Hymenobacter swuensis DY53: one gene and its partner. The protein of the gene in region 2 interacts with the protein of the main gene of each other region in a pairwise test. Links are inferred from orthologs where the notes say so. Each region holds a gene or a part of one and is shown on either strand. Other genes may lie near its edges.

The links.
Region 1: the proteins of rlmB (region 2) and tsaE interact in binary tests that used the Escherichia coli proteins (3 or more experiments, as listed by UniProt). The link is inferred for Hymenobacter swuensis DY53 from one-to-one orthologs.

The regions. Positions count from the first base shown.
Region 1 is NZ_CP007145.1:2,189,577-2,192,719, forward strand. The notes cover bases 270-3,093. They hold tsaE (tRNA (adenosine(37)-N6)-threonylcarbamoyltransferase complex ATPase subunit type 1 TsaE), read left to right. Parts: upstream 270-1,373; coding sequence 1,374-1,814; downstream 1,815-3,093. Other genes in these bases: HSW_RS10625 (pyridoxal phosphate-dependent aminotransferase), read right to left, coding at 270-1,129; HSW_RS10635 (alanine dehydrogenase), read left to right, coding at 1,895-3,093. In the rest of the region: more of HSW_RS10625, read right to left, coding at 1-269; more of HSW_RS10635, read left to right, coding at 3,094-3,124. UniProt on the Escherichia coli protein: Required for the formation of a threonylcarbamoyl group on adenosine at position 37 (t(6)A37) in tRNAs that read codons beginning with adenine.
Region 2 is NZ_CP007145.1:3,854,462-3,857,686, reverse strand. The notes cover bases 165-3,070. They hold rlmB (23S rRNA (guanosine(2251)-2'-O)-methyltransferase RlmB), read right to left. Parts: upstream 2,137-3,070; coding sequence 1,192-2,136; downstream 165-1,191. Other genes in these bases: HSW_RS23075 (GWxTD domain-containing protein), read right to left, coding at 2,175-3,070; HSW_RS24600 (hypothetical protein), read right to left, coding at 837-1,187; HSW_RS17885 (mannose-1-phosphate guanylyltransferase), read left to right, coding at 165-775. Outside these bases: more of HSW_RS17885, read left to right, coding at 1-164; more of HSW_RS23075, read right to left, coding at 3,071-3,225. UniProt on the Escherichia coli protein: Specifically methylates the ribose of guanosine 2251 in 23S rRNA.

The DNA of each region.
Region 1 (3,143 bases), 1.7 Mb from region 2 along the record:
CCAGGGCCAGCCGCGCTTCGCTGATAAGGTAAGACGTTAGCTCCTTGGTAGAGGTCAGCACTTGGCCGTCAGGAGTAGTGCGGCCCAGCACGTCCAGCTTGGCCGTGAGGTAGATAGCCCCCATCGGTACCATCGAATCTACGGGCAGACCGTCGGCTTTCATGGCTTGCAGGCCCTGGTGCAACGCGTCGAGGCTGTGCTGCACCTTTTCTTTGAACGCACCCAGAAAGTCATCTACGGCAGCGGTTTGGGGGAGGTAGGTAGCAGTGGCAACCTGCTCGGCCTTGGGAGCCCACGCGCCTACGTGGCCCAGGATTGCCTTCATCTTGTCAATTACCGGAGCCGGTCCGAAGGCGTAGCCTACGCGCACTCCCGTAGCAGCCAGACACTTGGAAATACCGTCGATATAAACGGTGTACTCGCGCAGTTCGGGGCGCAGGTTCACCGGGTCGTAGTGCTCGGTATTGCCGAAAGTCAGTAACCAGTAAATCTGGTCGTAGAGTATATATAAGGGCTTTTCGCCGGGGGCGCGCCGCTTGTTCTCTGCCAGTACTAGGTCGCAGATGGCTTCCAGATCCTCGCGGCTGAACACGGTGCCGGTAGGGTTGAGCGGGGAGCACAGGGCCAGCAGCGTGGCCCCGGCCAGGTGCGGTGCCAGCTCGGCAGCCGTGGGCATGAAGTTGTTTTCGGGGCGGGTGGGCACCATTACGGCCTCGGCCGAGGAGAGGTGGCAGTAGTGGTTGTTGTTCCAACTGGGTACCGGAAATACCACTTTGTCACCGGGGTCTACCAGGGCCAGATAGGTGGCGTAGATGAGCGGCCGAGAGCCGCCCGCCACCAGAAAATCGTTGGGTGAGTAGCTCAGGCCCAGGCGCGACTCCGTAAAAGCCGCCGCCGCTTCGCGCAGGGCAGCCATACCGTTGGCGGGCGGGTAGTTGGTGTGCCCGGCCTGGTAGGCATGGGTAATTTCAGCCTGCAGCTCCGTGGGAATGGGGAAAATAGACGGGTCGAAGTCGCCAATGGTGAGGTTACAGATCTGCTCCCCCTTGCGGATCATGTCGTTGACTTCGTTGCCGATTTTGATGATTTCGGAGCCAATCAGGCTGCCGGCCATTCGCGAAACTTGCATGGTTGGTGTTGGTTTGGGTCGGCCAAATATAGAGGACAGCAGTTGCCGGGCCCGGTCTGGCGGGTAAAAACCTGCGAAAAAACCGGCTGCAACCAGATGATGGTGGAGATGCCGGGCCGCCGGGCCGGCATCGGCAGGCTAGCCCAACCCACCAAGGACAATGCAGAATAGGTAGACGAAAGAAAGCCACTGATTTCGCGGCAGAATAACCAAATTTGCAGGCTCAAGTTATTCAGGCGTACATATGCGGCCTCTCCGGATGATGAATCAGACCATCGAAATTCCTTCCCTCGACGCGTTGCCGGCTGTGGCCGGGCAGGTGCGCGCCGCGGTACAGGGCCACCCCATCATTTGCTTTGAAGGCGAGATGGGGGCGGGCAAAACCACCTTTATTAAAGCCCTATGCCGTAGCCTGGGCGTGCAGGAAGAGGTCAGCAGCCCCACGTTTTCCCTGATCAACGAATACCGCACGGCCCAGAACGAACCCATCTACCACTTCGATTTCTACCGCCTTAACACCCCACAGGAGGCCGAAGACATCGGGGCGCTAGAGTACTTTGATTCTGGCTATCTTTGCCTGATTGAGTGGCCGAGCCGCATTGAGGCCCTACTGCCCCCTGACCGACTGCTCATTACCCTCTCCGTCACCGGACCATCTGCGAGGGAATTAAGAATTAAAAATTAAAAATGGTCAGCTCTGCTTGCTGCAAAATTGACTGTGTGCTCAATTTTTAATTCATAATTCATAATTTTTAATTCAAGAAAATGCCCGACGCAGTGCCCCCCGGATTTGAGTCGCTGGCTACCAGCCGCGCCTATTTCACCCAGGAATCTATGCTGGCCGTGGAAACCCGGAAGCGGAAGCTGTTCATTGGGCTACCCCGGGAAACCTCCCTGCAGGAAAACCGCATCTGCCTTACGCCCGAGGCGGTGAAGCACCTGGTGGAAGCAGGCCACGAAATTCTGCTGGAAAGCGGGGCCGGGGAACCCAGCAAGTACTCCGACCACGAGTACTCCGAGGCCGGGGCCACCGTGGCCTACTCCCAGAAAGAGGTATTTGAGGCGGACATCATCCTGAAAGTGGCCCCCGTCACGTACGATGAGATGGAGTACCTGCGGGCTGGCCAGACGTTGATTTCGGCCCTGCAGTTTGGTTCGCTCACGGCCGAGTACATCACGGCTCTGCTGCGCAAAAAGGTAAACGCCATCAGCTTCGAGTTAATCAAGGACCCCAGCGGTACCCGGCCGGTAGTGCGGGCCATGTCGGAAATTGCGGGCTCCACCGTGATGCTCATTGCCGCCGAGTACCTGGCACGTTCCAACGAAGGCAAAGGCATTATTCTGGGCGGCATTACGGGCGTGCCGCCTTCGCAGGTGGTAATTCTGGGGGCCGGCACGGTAGCTGAATACGCTGCCCGCGCTGCCTCCGGGCTGGGGGCCGAGGTGAAGGTATTCGATAACCACCTCTACAAGCTGCGCCGCCTCAAGCAGAACCTGGGCCAGCCCCAACTCTATACCAGCACCCTCGATACCTTCGCGTTGAACCAGCAAATTCGGCGCGCCGACGTAGTTATTGGGGCCCTGAACGCCGAAGAAGGCCGGATTCCGTTCATGGTGTCGGAAGATGCTATTTCCATGATGGCTCCTGGCTCGGTGGTCATTGATGTGAGCATTGACCAGGGCGGCTGCTTTGCCACCAGCGAAATGACCAGTCATAGCAAACCCGTCTTCCGCAAATACGACGTGATTCACTACTGTGTACCCAACATTGCCTCCCGGGTACCACGCACGGCCACCAACGCGCTAAGCAACATTTTCACGCCTATTCTGCAGGAAATCAGCCAGCACGGCGGTATCAACGAGGTGCTATTTACCAACGAGCATTTCCGCTCCGGCGTGTACGTGTACAAAGGCTCTCTTACCAACGCCAGCATTGCCCGCCGCTTCAACATGCGCTATAAGGAACTGGCCCTGATGATTGCTGTACGTAACTAAATCACGGATTTAGCCGGAT
Region 2 (3,225 bases):
CGTGATGCACGAGGAGAACTTCCGCGCCGCCATCCGCACGGCCCTGGACGGGGCCCGCACCCACGATGTGCTCATCACGCTCGGTATTCAGCCCTCCCGCCCCGATACTGGCTACGGCTACATTCAGTTTCTGGATGATGCCGTGAAGCCCCAAGACGTACAGACGATGCCGGGCCATGAAGATGGAACGTTCCCAACTGGGCTGCGCAAAGTCAAAACCTTTACCGAAAAGCCTAATCTGGAGCTAGCTCGCATGTTCCTCTCCAGCGGCGACTTCCTCTGGAATTCCGGCCTGTTTGTATGGCGCGCTGATGCCATCATCAAGGCCTTCCACCATTACCTGAGCGACATTGCAGAGGTATTCGATGAGGGAGCCGATCAGCTGGGCACGGATCAGGAAACCACGTTCATCACCCGCGCCTACAGCCAGTGCCGCAACATTAGCATCGACTACGGAGTGATGGAAAAGGCCGATAATGTATACGTGCTGCCTGCCGATTTCGGGTGGAGCGACCTGGGCACTTGGGACTCCCTACACCGCATGGGCCAGCACGACGCCGACGAAAACGTGGTGGACGGCAACGCCCTGCTCTATGATACCAAGGAGTGCGTCATCAAAACGCCCTCTGAGCGCCTCGTGGTAGTACAGGGCCTGGAGGGTTACATCGTGGCCGAATACGACAACGTGCTGCTCATCTGCAAGCGCACCGAAGAACAGCGCGTGAAAGAATTTGTGGCCGACGTAAGATCGAAGAAAGGCGTGGGGTATAATTAGCCTTTACTGTGACAGACCAAAAAAAAGCGCCTGCTGGCATGCAGGCGCTTTTTTTCTGAGTCTACCATCGTATCCAGTGGATAAATTGATCAAATTTTTCCATCCCTAAGTCGGCAGAGTATTGACGACAAAATTCAGGTTGATCATATGAATTCCCTGTGGCGTAATACCTGAACTGAAAGACTATCTTCTCGCGGTCAAAGTGAATGTGTAAGGTTTCGTGGTTGTTGTGCATCATTTCGTAGATGCTAACCTTCAAAACAGCAATTGAGGTAAAAGCGAATAAACGGTAGGAAGCGCCCGAAGAAATAATATGCTGCACTAGAAGCAACATTTCGTCACCCATGCCATTTGCAGCATGGCGTTGATAGTAGGCAACAATTCCGTTCCAGTCTTGTGCCTTCGTCTCCACAGCCCTACTTTTTCACGAGGCGCTGGCGCAGCACTTCATAGAGCATAATGCCGCTGGCCACGCTCACGTTGAGGGAGCTAATCTGGCCGGCCATCGGGATGCGGAGCTTGTGGTTGGCGAGGCGCAGGTACTCGGGGCTGATGCCGTCTTCCTCGGAGCCCATAAGGATAGCCAGCGGACCGGTAAGGTCTACCGCTTCGGCTTCCAGGCTGGCGTCCGATTTTTCGGTACAGGCCACAATCTGCACGCCCGACTCGCGCAGGAACGTGAGAGTTTCCTTCAGGTTAGCCTCGCGGCACACCGGAATCAGGTTAAGGGCTCCGGCGGAGGTTTTCAGCGCGTCACCATTGATTTGGGCGGCCCCGCGGCTGGGCACCACAATGGCGTGCACGCCCAGGCACTCTGCGTTACGGGCAATGGAGCCGAAGTTGCGCACGTCCGTCACGCGGTCCAGCACCAGCAGGAGCGGGGTTTTCCCTTCCTCGTACAGCCCGGCCAGAATGCTGTCCAGCGGCATGTAGTCGATGGGCGACACGAAGGCCACGGCCCCCTGGTGGTTTTTGCGGGTGATGTTGTCGAGCTTCTCCACGGGCACCATCGACACGGGCACGTCGGCGGCTTTGGCCAGGGCGGTAATGTCCTGGGTCATGGAGTTTTTGGTGCCGCGCAGTAGGAAAATTTTGTCCAGTGTACGGCCCGCGTTCAGGGCCTCCAGAATAGGGCGCAGCCCGAAAATCATGTCGATGCTGCGGTCCTGGGGCGGGCGGTGGTACTGGCTTTTATCGGTGCGGTTCCCTTCCGGGCGGTTTCCTTCCGAACGGCTGCCCTCGAAGCGGTTGCCTTCCGGCCGGTTGCCTTCTAAGCGGCCTCCTTCGGCCCGGCTTCCCTCGAAACGTCCGCCTTCGGCGCGGCCTTCCCCGTCGCGGGGAGCGGGACGGCGGTTGGGCACGGGGCGGTTTTCGGAATCAAAAAATTGGCGGCGCTCAGTTAGCGGCCGGGCTGGGCGGTTCGTCCTTTTCTCCATTGCTCCACGGCGGCATACCAAAGTTGTTCGTACTCGGGGCGGCGCACCAGTTCATAGTTGTCGGGGGTAAAGGTACTGGGTTTGGGGCGGAAGAGGAAGGTGCCGCTGCGCTCAGTATAGGAGCGGTACACCCACCGTTCCTCCTCATTGGCCCGATATACGCTTTCCGGTGGCCCCAGCACCAGATACAGCAGGCCTCGGTCGGTCAGCCAGCCGGCCTTATGGGCTGAAAAAAGTTGGCTGGCCTCGGCCACCCGCCCGTAGTAGGTGCGGATAAGCTGGCGGGCAATGGGCTGGTTATTGCCCGCTACCTTCAGCCAGAACTGGTCCACAGCCTTTTTAGGCTCAAGGGCGTCGAACAGCTGTTTGCGTTCCTGGGACGTGGTCAGGTAGGTAAGCGGGGCAATCAGCTCATCGGCCGTAATTAGCTCCGGAAAGCGGTTTTCCTCCACCAGCAAGCCCGCGCGCACTGGGCTGCCACCCACCCGCAACAAGTAAAGCCCAGCCGGCAGCCGGAGCAGTTCATCGGCCCGGAACTGCGCGGAATCCTGGGCACTGAGGCGGCGGGGCTGGGGGCCCAGGGCCCCGGCGGCAGCCATGGGCGGCGCGGCCGGCACCGAGCTCAATGGGTAGCGGTAGGCTGTCAGTCGCTGATCAGGGCCGTAGGCATTCACGCCGAATACTTCCCGGGCGTGTACGTAACGGCGCATTAGCGGCTGACTCAGGGAATCGGTGAGAATGAACGAGCGGCTCAGGTGCTCAGCTGTCAGGGGCAGCCAGGCCGCGTCGCCGCTCACGGCCTCCTCGGCTGGCCCTATGGCCAGGCTCAACACTAACCCGGCCCGGAGGCGGCTGATGGGCAGGCAGAAATCAACGCGGGCCCCGGGCCCCTCGGGTTGCAGCCGACGGCGGAGCTGGCGCACGGTATCCTGCCACAGCGGCCGGCGGGCATCGTACCCGGCCCAGCCCACCACGTGCAGCGGAAAGCCCCGGCGGAGCAGGTTGCGGTCAGGA